3 regions of the Paenibacillus apis genome follow, and region 3 is predicted to be linked to each of the others. Evidence: riboswitches for the same ligand, from Rfam matches in the RefSeq annotation. Region 3 holds a riboswitch; each other region holds the start of a gene.
What was found. A riboswitch is a leader RNA that binds a small molecule or an ion and turns the genes downstream of it on or off. The one in region 3 is predicted to bind thiamine pyrophosphate.
Positions count from the first base shown of each region.

Region 1: it holds a riboswitch for thiamine pyrophosphate, as region 3 does, so the genes downstream of both, KI362_RS18915 (ABC transporter substrate-binding protein) here and KI362_RS16345 (ECF transporter S component) in region 3, are expected to answer to the same signal.
Region 2: it holds a riboswitch for thiamine pyrophosphate, as region 3 does, so the genes downstream of both, tenA (thiaminase II) here and KI362_RS16345 (ECF transporter S component) in region 3, are expected to answer to the same signal.

Region 1 covers NZ_BORS01000014.1:31,737-38,623, reverse strand. Annotated here, with positions in the region: gene cysT (sulfate ABC transporter permease subunit CysT) at 1-232, opposite strand, end outside; gene KI362_RS18940 (sulfate ABC transporter substrate-binding protein) at 323-1,384, opposite strand; gene KI362_RS18935 (lactonase family protein) at 1,755-2,804, opposite strand; gene KI362_RS18930 (CcdC family protein) at 3,123-3,602, shown strand; gene KI362_RS18925 (cold-shock protein) at 3,723-3,932, opposite strand; gene KI362_RS18920 (cold-shock protein) at 4,028-4,228, opposite strand; TPP riboswitch at 4,670-4,782, shown strand; gene KI362_RS18915 (ABC transporter substrate-binding protein) at 4,968-5,960, shown strand; gene KI362_RS18910 (thiamine-binding protein) at 6,185-6,481, shown strand; gene KI362_RS18905 (ABC transporter permease) at 6,478-6,887, shown strand, end outside.
Region 2 covers NZ_BORS01000009.1:71,722-78,608, forward strand. Annotated here, with positions in the region: gene KI362_RS14080 (CYTH domain-containing protein) at 1-114, opposite strand, end outside; gene htpG (molecular chaperone HtpG) at 280-2,160, opposite strand; gene thiE (thiamine phosphate synthase) at 2,280-2,981, opposite strand; gene thiD (bifunctional hydroxymethylpyrimidine kinase/phosphomethylpyrimidine kinase) at 2,981-3,817, opposite strand; gene thiM (hydroxyethylthiazole kinase) at 3,814-4,668, opposite strand; gene tenA (thiaminase II) at 4,686-5,375, opposite strand; TPP riboswitch at 5,495-5,597, opposite strand; gene KI362_RS14110 (hypothetical protein) at 5,653-6,021, opposite strand; gene KI362_RS14115 (sensor histidine kinase) at 6,103-6,887, opposite strand, start outside.
Region 3 covers NZ_BORS01000011.1:78,356-85,242, reverse strand. Annotated here, with positions in the region: gene KI362_RS16355 (energy-coupling factor transporter transmembrane component T family protein) at 1-645, opposite strand, end outside; gene KI362_RS16350 (ABC transporter ATP-binding protein) at 642-2,258, opposite strand; gene KI362_RS16345 (ECF transporter S component) at 2,261-2,899, opposite strand; TPP riboswitch at 3,000-3,111, opposite strand; gene asd (archaetidylserine decarboxylase) at 3,494-4,315, shown strand; gene KI362_RS16335 (hypothetical protein) at 4,280-5,188, opposite strand; gene KI362_RS16330 (helix-turn-helix transcriptional regulator) at 5,400-6,185, opposite strand; gene KI362_RS16325 (aminotransferase class I/II-fold pyridoxal phosphate-dependent enzyme) at 6,363-6,887, shown strand, end outside.

The sequences.
Region 1 (6,887 bases), on a different contig from region 3:
GCAGCGTATCGATCAAGCCTGCCGCCGCTGCGGTCATAAAGCTGACTTTATACGAAGCGAGCACTCGCGGATCCGTAGCAACACTCCAGAATTTCTCCCAGGTCAACCCGGTCGAATTAAGCAGCAGAGCAGATAGCGGGATTAATACAACAAGGCTCAGATATACAACGCTATACCCCATTGTCAGCCCGAAACCCGGGAGCACCCCGCGTTTGGAGACGCCAGTTTGCATCAAAAGTTCATCCTTTCCTCGGGCTTCGCTACGGCTTCCTTCCGGTCCGTAAAATGCCCCTCCGCTTCGTGCGGTCGGTAATGGTCAAGATTATTTCGGAGCATAAATCTGGTTGAATATGCCTCCATCATTGAAGTGCTTCGGCTGAGCCTCGGCCCATCCTCCAAATACCTCGTCAATGGTAAACAGTTTGATCTCCGGGAACTGATCCGCGAACTTTTCTTTTACACGATCCAATGTCGGACGGTAATAATTCTCGGCTGCGATGGTCTGGCCTTCCTCCGAATACAAATATTCCAGATAGGCAGCAGCAACCTCGGCGGTTCCCCGTTTATTCGCGTTCTTATCCACGATGGCAACCGGCGGCTCCGCCAGAATACTCTCCGATGGATAGACGATATCAAATTTGTCCGGACCAAGCTCCTTCACCGACAGCCACGCTTCATTCTCCCAAGCCAGGAGCACATCGCCAAGTCCCCGTTCCACGAAAGTGGTAGTAGCTCCGCGGGCGCCGCTGTCAAGCACCGGCACATGCTCGAACAATTCCTTCACAAACTCCTGTGCCTTAGCTTCGTCATTATTATTGTTATGCAGCGCGTAACCCCAGGCAGCGAGATAATTCCAGCGTGCTCCGCCTGATGTTTGAGGATTTGGGGTGATTACCTCGACCCCGTCCTTGATCAAGTCATCCCAGTCCTGGATATCCTTCGGATTCCCCTTGCGAACCAGGAATACAATCGTGGAGGTATAAGGCGAGCTGTTCAGCTCATACTCACTCTGCCAGCCCTCATCAATCAATCCGGTTTGTTGAATCGCGTCAATGTCATAGCCCAGCGCCAGGGTGACGATATCCGCCTCAAGTCCGTCGATGACCGCCCGGCTTTGCTTGCCGGAGCCGCCATGCGATTGCTTGATCGTTACCTTTTGCCCCTTTGCCTTTTCCCAATAAGCAGCAAATGCCTTGTTATATTGCTCGTATAATTCTCTAGTCGGGTCGTAGGATACATTCAAAAGTTCTACGCTTCCCTTGCTTTCACCGCTGGAATCTCCGCTTGCGCTCTTCGCATCCGAATCTGATCCGCAGGCGGCGAGCACCGCCGTCATTGCTACAACTATTCCCAGCAGAACTCCCTTTTTGATCCCCTTTTTCATCGTATCACTCCTCATCCTCTTCCCGAATTTTCATTTCTCTCAGCAAGTATTTCTGGTTTTACAGGTTTTGCCGATACAGCAAACGGAGTAACGCGCTGCCTCCTGACCGGTCAGACCGAGCCGCTACCCGTGTCTGCCAAGGCAAGCAGAGCGTTCCTCCGTGTGTACGGCCAGAACAATTTGATTATTCCTACCTGTTTAGTTTGTTATGGTGCTATTCTATATGGCTGAGCATGGGTTGTCAAACCTTTTTTTTACAAAAAAAAGAACACCTTACGGTGTTCCAAGCAATTATTTTAAATGAAACCGCATGTTTAAAAAGCCGGCTGCTCAACACCGGGAAGGTTGCGACAACCTGAAGAGAACCGCCTCATAAAGGTGCTATGCATGACGGTTGCTTAAGCGCCAGTCTATGCTCTGTCGCTGTCAGCCCTCCAGTGGCCGGGTCCCTGCGAAATACGGCAATATCGTCTCCGTTCTGGTTCGCGATCAGCACAAAGCGTTCAAGCACTGCAAAATTACGCGGCCAGTTGATTCTCCCGCAGGTCCACTCCGGCGTCTCCAGCGCTCCCGTCTCCAAATTCACTGTAAGCTTGACGATACTGTCATGGCCCCGATTGGAGCCGTATACGTATCGGCCGTCCGGAGACAGATGGAGGTCAGCCGGGTAATTCTCTCCCCCAAAGTCCTCTGGTACGGTTGAAACATGCTGGAGAATCTCCAAATGGCCTTGAATGCGGTTATAGGCAAATACCGTAATCGTACTGTTCAGCTCATTGATCGCATAGGCATGCTCCCCGTTCGGATGAATAAGGAAGTGGCGCGGCCCTGAACCCGGCGGAAGCTCCACTTTTCCTGCCGTAGTCAGCTTTCCTTCACTTAGATCGTAATAGATAATCTGATCCAGCCCCAGATCGCATACATAAGCATAGCGTCCGTTAGCATCAGGAACAATGCTATGGGCATGAGCCGCCTCCTGCCGGTCCTCGCGGAATCCCTGGCCCACATGCTGGACTAGGGCCGCAAGCTCGGCAGCGGCTCCCCGCTCATCCAGCACATAACGATTCACATGGCCGCTGGAATAGTTGGCCGCATACAGGCTGCCCCTTCCATCCAACGATAAATGACATGGATCCGCACCTTCTGTCGAAATCCGAGCCAGTTGGGTCAGCTTCCCGTTCTCCCGATCAATTTCATAACTGAACACTGCCCCCTCACTTTGCTCGCTGACAGCATAGAGACGGGTATAATCCTGATTGACGACCAGGAACGAGGGGTTCTTAATACCCGAAGCGCCATGCAGCAGTTGAAGCGCTCCCGTGTTGTTATCCAGCTCGCAGAGATGAATGCCATCGCTGCTCTCCTCTGCATAAGATCCTACATAGAACAACAGCTTATCATCCCGGTTTATGTTATTCATTATAATTCCTCCCTGGAGGTTAATTGAAACAGAAGATGCAGAATATGTTATAATGTTCTAAATAAGTTGAACTAAAGATTGTACACTGGAGGCAACGTGTGAAGTGTTCTTACGATCGCTGTTGTTCACGGATTTCTTTGACTGGACTAAGCCATCATAGCGTAGAAATCCGTTCACAAAGGCGAACGCTAACGCTTCTTCAGCACACTTCACACTTTTGCCCTTTCTGTGTATTTTTTTGTTCAACTTATATAGCTTATAGAGGATGTTCAACGAAGTATCACTTAATGATCTGCTGTCAAGAAAGGGATCTGTTAAATGAGCCAACTATTAGATTCGCCGTATTTCCAGCTGTTCTTTACAATCGGGGCCGCATTGATGGCCATATCGGTCCTTATCGTCCGGCTCAAGGCGAGCCGCCGGCCTGTGACGATCAGGAAGATTATCATCCCTCCGCTGGGAATGGCTACCGGCTTCCTAATGTTTATTGAGCCGCAAATGCGAATCCCATGGATTTGGGTGATTGTCGCGTTTGCTGCCGGATGGTTTCTGTTCTCCTACCCCTTGGTTCGTACCACCCATTTCGAGACAGTTGATGGAGAAGTGTATGCCAAGCGTTCACCAGGCTTCGCCTATATCCTGATCGGACTGCTAGCTGTTCGCCTTGCTCTGCATGAGGTCGTAGAGCAGTATATTTCCGTGCTGCAGACGGGCTCCGTCTTCTTCATCCTTGCGTTCGGAATGATTCTCCGCTGGAGATTGTTTATGTACACGAAATTCAAGGCGATTCAGCATTAGTTCCAAGATATTTCATTTCATTCGGAGATGCAATCCCCTGCTCTCATGAAAACAAGCTGCCTTCCGGCCTTTGCCGGGAAGCAGCTTGTTTGTTGTTGCAGAATCAGTGTTAATCTGGGACTAACCTTCGGATTTCAGGGAACTGGAATTAATCAGCTGAGGCAAGAGCTTGGTTCCCTTTACCATTTCAGAGGAACACAGCGGACATACCGGATTATAATCAAACGCAAAGTTATCCCTCATCCATCCGTTGCAATCATCGCTTATGCAAGACCAAACTGCGGTGTTCTCCTCAGGAATCTCTTCAATCGTTTTTTTACGGTAGTTCATGATTACCTCCTAGAATGTTATCTATTGCCAGCGTGCCGAAAAAGAATACAAAAGCCGCCCTCAACGCGGGGGCGTTAAGGGCAGCCGGCTCTGCATTACAGTTTTACGACATTCTCGGCTTGCGGCCCGCGATTGCCCTGAACCACATTAAATTGAACGCGAGCGCCTTCGTCCAGCGATTTAAAGCCATCGCCGGTAATCGCGCTGTAATGAACGAAAACATCCTTGCCGCCTTCAACCTCGATAAATCCGAAGCCTTTTTCGGCATTGAACCATTTTACTGTTCCAGTTTCCATGTTTGTTGCCTCCTCGATACAGATTAACATGTTCCTTTTTTCGTAAAAAAAATTCACACATTGAAAAAAGTTCACTTTAAGAGGTTGTTCAAAAAGTCGTCTTCCCAGGACGGAGTTGTTCGAGGAGTAAATTCGACATCGAATCTTGAATTCAGCCGGGCCTTCCGTTGCTCACGTAGATCTGTCTACGCTCCGCTACTCAGTCCCTAGCTTCATCCAACCTTCTCGGTCCTGTAAACCCGACTTTTTGAACTCGCACTTTTAAAAAATTGACACTCTTTTCAACATGCGAATATCACTTCTTTAAATTTCCAGATGTATTAATTATACTCTGCTGGAAATTAAAAAGCAAATCAATCAGCAAGGATACCCGAGGAATTTTCAGCTTGCCTGCTGGACAGACGGGGGTTACGTGTCTATAATGACTAGTGTATCCGCAGTTACATAGTTCGGGGGAGCTGGAATAAGGCCGGCTGAGATTGTATCCCATCAAGATACTGACCCTTTAACCTGATCTGGGTAATGCCAGCGTAGGAAGAATGACAGAGCATGGCTCGCATATTTTGCCATGAACCTACGCGTCCCGCATTCGGGGCGCTTTTTTTATCCCAATACGCCGTGCAAGGAACTCTATCGCATGTTCTTCACGGTTCAGGAGAACGTAAACCTATCGCTGCGGAAATTCATGCACTAGAAGGAGTGGATTTCTGTGAAGAAAAAAACGCTGTTCCCGCTCGCTATGGCCATCTTGATTGCAGCCATGCTTGCGGGCTGCGGAAATCAGGGCAGCACTACAGACAGCTCTGAAGGAACAAATGGGCAAGCAGCCCTGAAGGACGTAACCGTTGTGCTGGACTGGAGCCCCAACACGAATCACACCGGACTTTATGCCGCCAGGGAATTGGGGTATTACGAAGCGGAAGGATTGAATGTAGAGATCGCGCTCCCGGGCTCGGGCGGCGCAGATGCTATGGTTGCTTCCGATGAAGTGCCCTTCGGCGTAAGCGTTCAGGAGAACGTGACCCAGAGCCGCTTGCAAGGGGTTCCGCTCGTCTCGATCGCGGCGGTCATCCAGCATAACACGTCAGGCTTCGCGGCTCCGGTAGATCGCGGAATCAAATCGCCTAAGGATTACGAAGGTAAAACTTACGGCGGCTGGGGATCCCCTGTAGAGGAAGCGATTATGAAGTCCATTATGGATGTGGACGGCGGCGATATATCCAAGGTCAAGCTCGTCAATATTGGTGAGGCAGACTACTTCACAGCCGTGAAGCGGGATATTGATTTTGCGTGGATCTTCTATGCGTGGACCGGAATTGAGGCCGAGCTGCGCGGAGAACCGCTGGACATGCAATATATTAAAGATTATTCGGACCAATTGGACTACTATACGCCGGTCATCGTCACCAATGAGAAGACCATTGCAAATGATCCGGACCTGGTGCGGGCATTCATGCGTGCCACCTCCAAGGGTTATCAGTATGCAGCCGAGCATCCGGAGGAATCTGCAGATCTGCTGCTGAAGGCTGTGCCCGAGCTGGACAAAGAGCTGGTGCATGCCAGCCAGAAATGGCTAAGTCCGAAATATCAGGATGATGCACCACGTTGGGGAGAACAAAAGCCGGAAGTCTGGAAGAACTATTCCGACTGGATGTACGAGCGCGGACTGATCGAGCAAGAGCTGGATATCGACAGCGCCTTTACGAACGACTTTTTACCTGAGACGAACTGAATTTATTATTCAACTGATATAAGTGTGGTGAGCAAGTAGCCGGAGAGCCGGTATGGAGCTGAAACAGCGGAAGCGGTCGCCTTTAAACCCTGATTTCAACCTTATCAGGTCCAATTCCCAGAAATCCGGGTTTAACAGCGAGTGTAAGCCCATACCGGCCGCAGGCTCCTATTGTTCACCACACTTACAGATCACTTAATCTAATTCAAGAGAGGATGTTCGCTATGTCAAACACATTGCTCAGTATTCAGATTATTCCTAAGACACCTAACGGTGAGGATTCCATTCCTTATGTAGATCGTGCCATCGAGGTTATCCAGAGCTCCGGGGTCAAATATCAGGTCAATGCCTTGGAGACAACGATGGAAGGAGACCTGGATGAGCTGCTGGAAATCGTGAAAAAGATGAATGTGGCGGTCGCTGAATTCGGAAGCAACAGCATCATTTCGCAGGTTAAAATTGTATACAATCCTGAGAAAGGCGTCAGCATGGATAAGCTGGTCGAGAAATACCGTCCATGAATTCCCGCCGTCTCTGGAACAGGATTTGGCCGCCGCTTGCGGCGGTCATCCTGTTTATACTGGTATGGCAAGTATCCACCTCGCTATTTAATATTGAACAGTGGGTTTTGCCCAGCCCTTCAACCATTGCCGATCAGGCCGTATCTGAAGCCGCTGGCCTCTGGGTCCATACCTTCGCAACGCTTCGCCTGATGCTGCTTGGTTTTGTTATCGGGAGTGTTGTCGGGCTTTTGGTTGCTTTTCTGCTGCACTATATTCCTTTTCTAAAATCCGCCTTATACCCGCTAATCATCCTGAGTCAAAACGTGCCTACGATAGCGCTCGCACCGCTTCTGATGATCTGGTTCGGGTTCGGACTGCTGCCGAAGATTATCGTCATTACACTTGTCTGCTTCTTCCCTGTCGC
Region 2 (6,887 bases), on a different contig from region 3:
AGCCAGGTAGGTCTGATCGATGACCTGCTCCTTGACCAGGACGATGCTGCCATCCTCAAGGAAAGCCTTCGGAAATTCCGATATCAGAAACTTGCGTTCAATTTCAAGTGCCATGTCCATTCTCCTTACACTGTTTTCACCAGTCTAAGTGTATCATATCCCGGGCTTTGTCGACGACCCCGGCCTCCTCTCATCAGTTCGGATTCACCGTCTGAAGTCCAAGAACATAACAAAGCGGCAGCCGCGTTTGAAAACCAGCGCGGCTGCCGTGAAATATTTTTACGCCATGACCTTGCAGATATTGTTCGTGAACTCTACCGGATCCTCGATTGGCAGACCTTCAATTAGAAGTGCCTGATTGTAGAGCAGGCTGGTGTACAGAGCAAGCTTGTCCTTGTCCCCTGCATACGCCTCTTTCAGGGAACGGAAGACTTCATGGTTGACGTTAATCTCCAGCACTTTATCTGCCTTGACCTCCTGGCCGTTCGGCATCGCATTCAGCACCTTCTCCATCTCAATGGACAATTCGCCTTCAGCCGACAGGCAGACAGGGTGACTCTTCAGTCGCTTCGATGCCTTGACGTTCTTCACCTTGCCGCTAAGCAGGGTGTTCATGGCCTCGAACAGCTCCTGATGCTCGCTGTCGCCTTCCTTCGCATCCTGTTCATCGGATTCGGATTCGATGCCGAGATCCCCGCTGGATACGGATTTGAATTCCTTCTCCTTGTAGGTCATGATCATCTTGATGGCGAATTCATCGATATCATCCGTAAAGTACAAGATCTCATAGCCCTTATCCAGCACCATTTCCGTCTGCGGCAGCTTCTCCAGCCGGTCTACCGATTCACCGGTTGCATAGTAAATGTACTTCTGATCCTCCGGCATCCGGGATACGTACTCATCCAACGTAACCAGCTTCTTCTCTTTCGAGGATGTGAACAACAGCAAATCCTGAAGCACATCCTTGTTCATACCATAATCATTGTATACGCCGAACTTCAACTGGCGTCCGAACGAGTCATAGAACTGCTCGTACTTGTCACGCTCATCCTTGAGCAGCGCCAGCAATTGGCTCTTGATCTTGCTCTGGATGTTCTTCGCAATCAGCTTGAGTTGACGGTCATGCTGGAGCATTTCCCGCGAAATGTTCAGCGACAGATCCTCGGAGTCGACCATCCCCTTGACGAAGCTGAAATAGTCCGGGAGCAGATCGCCGCATTTGTTCATAATCAGCACGCCGTTGGAATAGAGCTCCAGCCCTTTTTCATATTCCTTGGTGTAGTAGTCGAACGGAGTCTTCTCTGGAATGAAGAGGATAGCGTTATAGACAACCGCTCCGTCGGCCTTGATATGGATATGAGACACCGGCTTGTCAAAGCCGTAGCGTTTCTCCATGTAGAAATTCTCATAGTCCTCATCTGTCAACTCACTCTTATTCTTGCGCCAGATCGGAACCATACTGTTAACCGTCTGCTCTTCCTGAACCTCCTCGAACTCGCCTTCCGCACCCTCTTTAGGCCGCTGGGTGGTGACCTCCATCTTGATCGGATAACGGATGAAGTCGGAGTATTTCTTGATGATGGATCTCAGGCGGTACTCCTCCAGATATTCATCGTACTGATCATCTTCGGTATTCTCTTTAATGGTCAAAATAATATCGGTACCGACACTCTCCTTCTCCGTCTCGGAGATCGTGTACCCATCCGTTCCTTCCGACTCCCATTTATAGGCTTCACTGCTGCCCAACGCCCGGCTGATGACCGTAACCTTGTCTGCAACCATAAAGGCGGAGTAGAAGCCGACGCCGAATTGACCGATGATATTATGTCCGTCCTTCGCTTCGTTCTCATTCTTGAAGGCAAAAGAGCCGCTATTGGCGATAATGCCAAGGTTATTCTCCAGTTCTTCTTTCGTCATTCCGATCCCCGTATCGGAAATGGTCAGCGTCCGAGCCTGCTTGTCCGCCTTCAATCGAATGAAATAGTCATCCTTGTTGAACGTCAGATTCTCGTCTGTCAATGCCTTGTAATAGATCTTGTCAATAGCATCACTGCTGTTGGAGATCAATTCCCGGAGAAAGATTTCCCGCTGCGTATAGATGGAGTTGATCATCATCTCCAGAAGTCGTTTGGATTCCGCTTTGAACTGCTTCTTGTCCATGGTACTGCTCCTTCCTTTCTTCGCCTGCAAAATTATTAGCACTCTAAAGTTTAGAGTGCTAATCTTATAGTTCTATATTAAATTTCCTCTATTTTTATGTCAATACGGATTCCTCATCCCTATCGATTTATTCGCGTCCTGAGTTGCTGCACGGCATTCCGCACCTGATCGCCCGGAAGCCCTGCCACGGCCGATATCACGGCAATGCCGTCCGCACCGGCTGATATCACCTCCCCGGCACGCTCCAGCGTGATACCTCCGATGCCGACGAGAGGAAGATGAATGCCCGCCTGGCGCAGCCCGGGCAAAATTTGCAGGCCGTGGACGGCGTGAGCGTCCGGCTTGGAGGACGTCGGATAAATCGGCCCGATCCCCAAATAGTCGGCTCCTTGCTGAACCGCACGCTTCGCTTCCTCCAACCGATGAACCGAAACGCCCAGAATTCCCCCTCCGATCCGGGAACGTACCCATTCGGCATCCGCGTCCTCCTGTCCGATGTGCACTCCGTCTGCCTGGAGCTGCAGGGCCAGCTCCACATCATCGTTAATAATGAAGGGAACGCCCGCCTTCCGGCAGAGCTCCTGAAGCTGAAGCCCCAGCTTTATCCTGGCTGCTCCAGTCAGCGAACCGTCGCCCTTCTCCCTATACTGGACCATGGTCGCCCCGCCCGCCAGCGCCTCCCGGATTACGTACAACGGATCATCCTGACAGTTCGCACTCCCGATGACAAGATAGACCTTCAAACACTCGCGCATCACATCCGCAGAAATCTTCCGGCCGTGAGCATTGAAGCGGCTCCCCGAATTGATATGCCCGTCCATCAGCCAAGCACCGCCTGTCTGCGGCGGTATGCCCAATGATTCGTCGGACCATGCCCCTGTCCAAGGCCGAGCCCGTCCTCGATAGCCGCCTGAATGAAGCGGCGGGCAAGCGCGGCCGCTTCGATGCCGGGCAGCCCCTTGGCTAAGCCTGCCGTCAGCGCCGCCGAGAACGTACAGCCAGTGCCGTGCGTGTGCGGTGTCTGGATTCGCGGATAGCTTAGCTCCGTAAAATGCTGCCCGTCATACAGCAGATCGACTACCTGCTGCTCCCCCGGGCCGGAGTCAAGAGCCTCATGACCGCCCTTGATAATGACCAGACCTGGCCCCAGATCAGAAATTCTGACCGCCGCTTCCCGACGGTCCCGGAAACTGTGTATCGGCATACCAGCCAGCACCTCCGCTTCCGGGAGATTCGGCGTCACAACCGCTGCCAGCGGAAGCAGCACCTCCTTCAGTTCCTTCACCGCATCGCTCTGCAGCAATGAGGCTCCTCCCTTGGCGATCATGACGGGATCGACAACGATGCGCTTCATGCCTTGGCTTTTGAATTCCGCAGCCACGGCATGAATGACCTCCGCATCGAACAGCATTCCCGTCTTGACGGCATCTACGCCAAGGTCCTCGGCGACGCTGCGGATCTGCTCCGCCGCTGCTTGTGCCGGCAGAGGATAGACCCCGCTGACGCCTAACGTATTCTGCACCGTCACAGCCGTTATAGCCGACATCCCATAGACTTCTAGCTCCTGAAAGGTTTTCAGATCCGCCTGGATCCCCGCTCCGCCGCCGCTGTCCGAGCCGGCCACCGTCAGTGCTCTAGCCAGTGTCATTCCGTTCACAGCCATCCTCCCGCTTCCGCGGCCGAGAATTCGGCAACCGCCGCATGACCTTTTAGGGAATGCGGATGCAGCTTGGCCAATTCATCCAGGAATGCCGTCTGGAAGCTGCCTGGCCCGAGAGCGGCTGTCCGCTCCGCTGCCCGGGAGGCTGCGGCGCCATAAAAGGCTAAACCTGCCGTCCCTGCCCGCCTCAGGTCGGGTTCTACAGCTGCGAAGGCTCCGAGCACCGAGGTCAGCAAGCACCCCGTCCCCGTCACTTGTGTAAGCAAAGCATCCCCTCCGCTAATGATCCGGGAAATACTGCCGTCCGTAATCACATCCACCTTACCGGTGACCGCAACAACCGAACCGAACTGCTTCGCCGCCTTTCGCCCAATCCCTGCTTGATCAGCACCGCTGTTCTCCCCGGCATCCACGCCTTTGATCGCCAGGTTCTCGCCGAGTAATTGGGCGATCTCGGCGGCGTTTCCGCGCAGGAGCGAGATACGTACTTCCCGCAGGATGCGGAGGGACGATTCCGTGCGAAACCTCGTGGCTCCCGCTCCGACCGGATCCAGCAGCACCGGCACCCCTGCAGCGTTTGCGGCTTGGCCGGCCAGGATCATCGCATCCACCTGTTCCCGGCTGAGCGTCCCGATATTCAATACCAGCGCACCCGCCTGGGCAGCCATGTCGGCCACCTCCTCAGGCGCATAGGCCATTACCGGAGAAGCCCCCAGCGCATAGAGCCCGTTGGCCGTAAAATTGGTCACCACAACGTTAGTCATGTTATGGACGAGCGGCTTTACCTGCTGCAATTTCGTGATCAATCCTGCGAATTCGTTCTCCGGAATGCTTGAACTCTTGCCCATATTCCAATTCATCATCATCAACCCTTCACCAAAGTATTCGATTCTACCGGCCATGTCTCCACCCGCCAGGCCATATCCCAAAACATATATTCCAGTTGGCAGCTATGACGGAAATGCTCGGCCATACGCGCCCGTTCGCCGGCGGTAGCCTCCGCCGCCAAGCGATCCGCAAGCTCGCATAACCGCTCCGTGCTTCCTCCGGACAGCTTGCCGTAAAATTCGATCCACTCCCGGAACGGGTGAGCTTCTTGCGGCGGCAATTCGGCCATGAGCCGTTGTCCGATTTCGACATACGTCCAGGGACAAGGCAGCAGGGCGGCTGCTATTTCGCCGAGGCTCCCCTCATGTGCCACCGTCAGCATATGGCGGATATAATGATGCGCCGACGGAGCAAGCGGATCTCCCTGAAGCTCCTCATAGCGCACCCCGGCCGCCGTGCAAAAATTCTGATGCGGATGCACCTCGCTGTGAAGAATAAACCCGATCTGCTCTTGAAACATAGCGATGTCTTCCCGCCGGGAGCATTTTGAAATCGCAATTCCATAGATTCGCATAAACGCATTCAAATATTCATAATCTTGCTTCACATAATGGATCAGCTGCTCCCTGTCCAGTTTCCCTCCGGCTATTCCCCTTACAAAGGGATGCTTGAAGATCGCTGCGAACAAGTCGTCATTTTCCTTGCGCAGTTGCTCGGTAAAGCTCATTTCCCCACCTCCGTCAATCCTTGAATTGGAATAATCAAAATCCACGCGAAAAAGCCGCCCCGATAGCGGAGCGGCTGTTGACTGATCGACGAAGTGCCGATAAATCGGACAGATCGAAAAGTTGACCGGCTCCACTTCCCTACGCTAGTACGAACTAGATCAGGTTCAAAGGGTCCAAGATCACTCTTGTCTCAGCCGCTGCCGGCTCCCCTAGTGGAATTTCTTATTCACTTGGTTATTAATCTATCCATATTTTCCCTGATTGTCAATAAGCCGGCTACTTTTTGTCCACCTGTACCACGGTCACATTTTTCACAGCATACGTGTCTTTGATCTTCTCTTCGGAAATAATCTTAAGCTTGATCAGACTGGAAATCTTACTGTTATCCGGCTTGGACAGCATCCGCCACAGCTCCAGATCGGGCAGGGTCTCATATAATCGGTTCTCGTCATATTCTCTTCGCTGCTGGACAATCAGTTTGATCTCATAATTCTCCAGCTCCAAGCGGTTCGAGTCCTGCTCCTTACAGCTGTCTAAAATCTGTTGCCGGAGCTCTGAGAGTTCCTGATCCAGCTCCTTTTGCAGCACTTTGATCTCAAAGTACCGTTCTGCAATTCCATCCAGCTTCTTGTCCTCTACGCTCACACGCCTCACACTCCTTGCTTCAAGGATATGCGGGCAGCTCTTAAGTTAGGACAGAGAAGGAGCAGCCTCCCAGCTACCCAGCTAGACAGCGTTGGCCGAAGGCTCACAAAGCGGCAGGGTGATGGCAAATTCCGTCCCTTGCCTCGGCTCGCTTCGAACCTGCACACTTCCTCCCAGCTCCTCAATGACCTGATAAGAGAAAGCCAATCCCAGCCCGGTACCGGTTGTCTTTGTCGAGTAAAAGACGGAGCCCAGACGCTCAGCCTGCTCCCTGCTCATCCCGATGCCATTATCCCGCACATAGAGAAGGGCCTCGTTATCAAGGGGCTCAAGCGTTAGGGACACAACCGCATTTTCCGTATCATAGCAGGCTTCAATTGCATTTTTAATCAGGTTCATCAGCACCTGCTTAATCTTCTCCGGATTCCCCATCACTCTGCAGCCCCCATCCTCATGCTGAAGTTGGAGCTCTACATTGTTCATATTTGCATACGGGCGCATGACATCCGCCGTAATTTGCAGAATCGCGTTCAGATTAACCTGCTCCCGTCGGTCGGTGGACGGCTTGGTGATTGCCAGATACTCAGAGAGAATATATTCCGCCCGCTCCATTTCGCTAACGCAAATCTCAATGTATCTGTGCACCTTCTCCTGATTGCCCGAGGTCTCGCTAATCAGCTTCAAAAATCCTTTTACGGCAGTCAAAGGATTTCTTACCTCATGGACCAGCGAGGCCGCAACTTGGCCGATCGTCTCCAGCTTTTCCTTCTGCGCATAGATGATCGACAGATTCTTATCAATCACCGCCCGCTGAAAGAGAGAGAGCAGCAGCCATATTCCTATAAAGTTCAGAAGGGGCACGTAGA
Region 3 (6,887 bases):
CTTCGCCTCCATCGCGACCGCCACGCGGTGGGCTCTTCGAATACTTTGGGACAGCAGCGGGACCGCGTACATCTTGATTCCGGCAATCCATCCCCGCGGCCCCTTCAAACTTCGCGCCCCCCGAATACGGAGCGCATTCCGCCTGATCAGGAATTCCTCCCAAACCATCGGCAGCAGTCGGATGGAGGCCATAAAGCTGTACGCATATTTGGGAGGAAGCTTTATTTTCTGCATCAAGGCGTAGAACATATCTACAGAAGATGTTGTAAGAACGAACAGCAGCCCTTCAGACGCAATGGTCACCGATTTAAATCCGATATGAATTCCGCGGTAGAAGCTCTCCTCCGTAATTCGGAATAATCCCCATTCCCACCACAGCACATCCCCTTTACCGAACAGGATCATTGTCGAAGAGGAGGATATAAATACCAGGCCGAAAGACAGCACAAGCAAGAGCACCTTCCAGAAGGAGTACCCGCTTTGCCAGAACAACAGCAGCGTAAATAGCACCGCCTGGTAGAACATAAAATCAGTCCTGTGCGTAAATAAGGCCACAAAAAAGAGCCCGATGACGAACAGTAGTTTAAGCACCGGATTAGCCCGGTGCATCCATGTGATTGCGGAGGGAGTCAGCCATGTATTCATAGCATTGCCTCCGCCATGCCGGCTTCGCATATATGATGCGGGAGCAGGGTTCCCCGGTCCGTGTACCCATAATCGGTCAGGGTTCCTTCTCTGACTTCCCATCGGCGGGTAGCTACCGCTTCCGCGATCTGTTCCTCGTGAGTCACCATCACAATCGCCACTCCACTGCGCCGAAGATCCTCGCACAAGTTCAAAATGGCAAACGTGTTCACAGCATCCTGTCCGAACGTCGGCTCATCAAGCAACAACACCGGTCTCTTCAGGACGGCCGCGCCCGCCACGCTCAATCTCCGCTTCTGTCCAAGTGATAATTGGTACGGATGGCGCTGCTCCAGTCCGGCAAGACCAAATTGGTCCAACGCATGATCCACCCGCTGCCTGATCTCTTCGGGAGATAATCCCTCTTCCCTTAAAGAAAATCCGATCTCCTGATCCACCCGGTTCTCGACAAACTGAAACTCGGGATTTTGAAAGACGAATCCGATTCTCTTCGACAGCGATTGGACTTGTCGTTTTCGAAGCTTTTTTCCCCCGAACCGTTCCCCCAGCAGATGATAACTACCTTCAGAGGGAAGCAGTCCCATTAGCGCAAGCAGAAGCGAGCTTTTTCCGGCTCCGTTCGGCCCCGTAACCGCAATAAAATCTCCAGCGTACACCTCGGCCCGCTTGACTTGAATGACTTTCTGGTGCCCGCGAAAGCCCCGGAACTCGGAGAGTTCGATAATAGGCCGGTCCAACCGTTCGGCTGAAGGCAGGAAAGGACCTGAACCTGGCTGAAGGCTCCCGCCCTGTTCTATTTGACTGCCTGCCGTAAACCGAAAACGACTCCAGACGCCAGGATGCCAGATCCCGTACTCCTCCAGCTCCTTTCGGCAGTGGACAAACAATTCCTCGGGAGCGCCTTGGCCCAGAAGCTGTCCGCTTGGTCCGAACAAAGCTACCCGATCCACAAGCCCCAAATCAAGCAATTCTTCGATCCGATGTTCGACGATAATGAGCGTCCTGTCCTCCGCCACCTCAGAAACCGCCTCCCAGATCTGTCTTCTTCCCTCGGGATCCAGCAGGGCGGAAGGCTCGTCAAGCAGCAGCACGTCGGGATCCATCAGCAGAATGGAGGCCAGCGCCAACCGCTGCTTCATGCCCTGGGACAATGTCCCGATCAGAAGATGAATTTCCTTCAAATCGAGCCCTACTTTTCTCAGCACATCGCGCATCCTGGGCAGCATTTCTTCCCTAGCCACCCCCCGGTTTTCCAATACGAAAGCCAACTCTTCATCCACATAAGGCATACAAAACTGAGCGTCCGGGTCCTGGAACAGCATTCCCCAGGAAGCAGGAAGCACTTGCCCCGAGCATCTCATAGGCACCTCCACAAGTCCCGGAACGATGCCTGCAAGCACTTGGAGCAGCGTCGATTTCCCGCTGCCGCTTGGTCCTAATACAAGCAGCTTCTCCCCTCGTTTCACCGAAAAGGAGAGGTCTTTGAAAACAAATGCTTCCCCTTCGGGAAATTTAAGCCGCAAATCCCAAACCGCAGCGGCCAGTGAGACGGTATCGCCAGTTGCTTCAGCATGTAAGTCCGAAGATATGGCTTCACAATGCAATCCACCCATCTCTAATCTTCCAAAGCCGCATAATCTCGTTCTGCTACTGGCCGAAGCAGAGAGGTGACTCCGGTGGCCTCCACCGCCTTGGCCAGCGCAAAGGCCAGGTAACCGGCGATCACAGCTGAACTGACTGCCCGCATGCCGTACTTGGCGATTAATAGCCAGGTTTGGGTGTCCCCGACATAACCGTAGTAAATATCGGGAATCAACGATCCCGCAGCGGCGCCAACACCTGCCAAGGCCGCCACGGAGCCTGAAAATTTACGATACCGGAACAACGCAAATACCAGCTCCGCCCCAAGCCCTTGCAGTACGCTATACAGCACCAGTTGAATTCCCCATTCACTGCCAAACAGAATTTCCACATGTGCTGCAGCAACCTCAGCAAGCAGAGCGACTCCCGGCTTACGAATCAGTAAAAAGACCAGCGTTGGAGCAATGAACCACATCCCGTACACCAGTTCATCCGCCTGAAAAAACAAGGGGGAGAACAACTTGTATACCGAGCTCCAAAAGTGATAGACCACTCCAAGGACGACAGAGATCAATACCGTTACCAGAATATCACTCAGCTTCAGCCCCTTGCCTCCTCTGCCGTTTGGAGCGAGACGGCTCCCTCCGCTTCTTGAATTTCTTTGTTCATTCATCCTTGATCTCTCCTTCTGTTTGATATTCCGGGATACGCAAAAAAACCGGCTGAATATGCTCAGACGGCTGTAAATTGGCCTGCCTATACAACAAAAGTGCATGACAAGACGACAGATTCTCTACGCTGGCATTATCCAGATCAGATTAACGGTTCGCAGCGGATTATGCTGCTATCTCAGCCTGATTCACTCAAGCTCCCGTATCCCGTATTCAATTGACACTACTATACTCCAAAACCTTCCAGAGACACAAGCTAAAAATATAGACAATATAAGTTGAACTATAAATCTGAGTAGAAAGGGCATAAGTGTGAAGTGTGCTGAAGTGAAAGCTTTCTGCAGGAAAGCTGCTTCGGGAGCATAAGCTCGTAAGCGTTCGCCTTTGTGAGTGGATTTCTACCGTATAACATCTTAGTTCAATTCAAGAAATCCGCGAACAACAGCGATCGTAAGCACACTTCACACGTTGCCCCCAAGACGTAATATTCAATAGTTCAACTTATATCTATATTGATTTCGTCCTTATTCTGTGTCAATATTAGCGGAAGTGAGAACAGGAGGATGCCTGTTCAACAAAGGTTAGGGGGATATACATTGGCTGTGAACTGGATGAAGTGGATGACTGAACTGTCTTCCCGAAAATGGATTTCTAACTTAATGGGGCGATTCTCCCATTCAGGGATGAGCCGGCATCTGATTCCCTGGTTTGCCAAATCTTACGGTATTCCGCTGCATGAGGCAGAGAAGGAAGTGCGTGAATACCAGACATTGAATGAGTTTTTCACGCGAAGACTGAAGGCGGGGATGAGAACGCTTCAATTATCGGAGCACGGATTAATTAGTCCGGTCGATGCAAAAATCACCTACATGGGGGAGATTTCTGCAGGGACGATTCTTAATGTGAAGGGGCAGGATTACAGCGTATCCGAGCTGCTTAATCATTCGCCAAGATTACCGGCTTACGAGCATGGATATGCGTTCGTCCTATACCTTAGCCCAACTGATTATCACCGAATTCATGCACCCGTATCGGGAACACTGCTCGAGAAGGAACATATTCACGGTAAGGTTTATCCTGTTAATGAGTTCGGAATGCGTCATATGAACAAGGTATTGAGTCGGAACGAGCGGCTGATTACCTATATTCGACATTCTTTAGGTGAGCTTGCCTTGATCAAGGTTGGGGCTATGAACGTCAGCAGTATCCGTTATAGCGACGACAAAGCCGTCTCCTGGAATCAGGGCGACGACCTTGCTTATTTCGAGTTTGGCTCCACCGTTGTGCTTCTTACCCAGAATGGAACGTTTCAACCTGATCCTTCGCTAAAAGAAGGCCAGAAGGTTCAAATGGGGCAATCCTTGGGAGCTTTCCTGGTTCCCTCAGTTAACATCGACGTTGCCGACGTCAACAGCTAAGGAGATAGAGCCGTCTTTACCCATGCGGCTCTTATTTAAGCTGCTGGACACTTCCCCCAGTCCCACTTCTGTATCTACACTGCTATCCACAGTATCCGCAAGGGTGGCATGAATATCCCCCAGTGCAACGTTTACGGCAAGCTTGCCTTTGTTCTCAAGGGACTGGACATCCAATTCGACGCTTCCTGTCGAGACATTAATCTTCGATGCCCCTGCAATTCCAGCCGAGACGAGGTCAACATTCCCCACCTCATTTTTTAATTCGAACGCCCCTGTCAATCCGGTCAACTCGATATTCCCGACGTTATTGGATACCTTGTAGGAGCTTATAGCTGTCGGCAACTCGATCTTATAATCCACCCCGAATCCATTGTTCTTATATTTAGACTTTGCCCAGTCCCACAAGTCTTTCCGTTCGTCGTCCCTGGCATGAACCCGGATGCGTGCTTGTGTCCCCTCTGCCTGTATTGAGACTGCAGCCTGTTCAAAAACCTTCTCCAGGTTCTTGCTGACTGACTTGCTGTTCAGATCGTAAATTCGGGCAGATACCCGAATTTGGTCGTCCGCGCTTGAGGCAATCTCAATATTGCCTATTTCGTGGTCGATAATCATCCCGCTGACTTTTCCTACAGATGAAGAGGCTTCCAGTACAAGGCTATCTGAATCATTTCCCAGCGCGGTCAATTCCTGTCCCTCTTCTACCGCTCGGGCTACGGCTTGCGCAGCTGAATTCACGGCTTCCTTTGTACCGCCTCCAATGACTCCGTCTACCGACTCCTCCACGGATTTACACCCGGACAGCAGCATGAACGATAATACCGTCACCCCTGTGACTAAAGCCACCTGGCTAAAGCTCGACCTTTTCTTATTCATAAATAATGTTCCTCCTTGATTGTAAGCCCAGTGAACAGGTGAAGTGTCCTTTGACCGCTGTTGTAATTTTTTCTCAATATTCTATTTCAGTATAGATTTTTGAAGTCGAATTAAATACCACCCTCAGACTGGTATTCTACTGGACCAAAGTCGAGTACAAAAAAAACGGACATGGCATTGAGGGCCTGTCCGCTTAAGCATGATCTCACATTCAGCGAATTTCTGAGGGACTTTTTCCGGTGTATTGCTTGAATTGTCTGCTAAAAAAGAAAATATCACGGTAGCCAAGCGCATCGGCTACCTCAGTCACATTCATTCCAGCGTGAAGCAGCAAATGCTGAGCGCGGTCAATTCTCGATTTGATAATGTAAGACTGCACGGATTGTCCGATAATTTCTTTGAACTTGATGGAGAAATATCTTGGAGACAGCCCGGCGCGTGCCGCCAAATCCTCTACTTTATGATTCAGACTGGGCCGCTGCAGTACATAATTGGCAATTTCCTGAATGACTTCATTCAACTGGTTGCTTACCTTTTTTTCCTGGGGAACTCCGCGTTCTTCACGGAGCAGGTGAATGAGCATTTGCTTCAGCAGAAGTCTCGCCTCCTCTTCAGCCCCGTAGGCCTTCACAAGGAACAGGCGGACATAGCGGGAGAGCATGTATTCAAAATCCAGCCGATCCTCCAGCTTGCGGTAGGAGACTGGAACCTCCTCCGCCGGCTCACTGACATCGAAATGGATGTACGTTAATACGAGCGGGCGCTGAGGGTTGTGGGTCGCACTGGTGTGATCGCCCTTGCGGAACAAAAAACAGCTTCCGGGGCCGACTTCAATCGGGTGGTCATTCAATACGACAGTGCCTTCTCCACTCCACACATAGAACAAGTCGTAGTTCTGCAGAGGCTTCTCGCGCTTATGCCATTTCCAACCGGGCTCGCACACAATTTTGGCAAAGGCCGGCTTCAAAATGAACGAGGACGGTGATAAATGTAGCATCGTTTAGCCTCCTTAAATCTTGATATTTTTCTAATTATACTCCGAAATGATCATTTCATAAATATCCTCATTCATCTATGATTTGACCGTGACGTTTCATAGGGCAGATGATATAATGTTAGGCAATTATAAAAGGGAATCGCCCATTACAACCGATCGGAAGGATGAATAAAGAAAATGAATCCACTTGCAGAGCAACTGAATGAATCTCTGAAATCCGGCAACATTCATGTGTATGACATGCTGTCCGAGCTGGGCCGGGAGATTTATTTCCCGAAGGAAGGCATCTTGAGCCAATCCGCCGAAGCAGCGGCAGGCGCTAAAAAGTTCAATGCAACCATTGGCATCGCGACCGAAAATGGCGTACCCATGCATTTACCTGCCATTCAGGACTCCTTATCTGCCTACAAACCGCAGGACCTTTATCCTTATGCTCCTCCAGCAGGCAAGCCGGAGCTCCGCAAGGTATGGCGGGAGAAGATGCTTGCCGAGAATCCGGCGATGGCGGACAAAGCCTTCGGCAATCCGATTGCGACCAATGCGCTGACCCACGGCCTGAGTATTGTTGCCGATTTGTTTGTGGATGAAGGCGATGCAGTTATTTATCCTGACAAGAACTGGGAAAATTATGAGCTGACCTTTGGAATCCGTCGTCATGGCGCCATTGTCAATTATCCATTATTCACAGAGGATATGCGATTC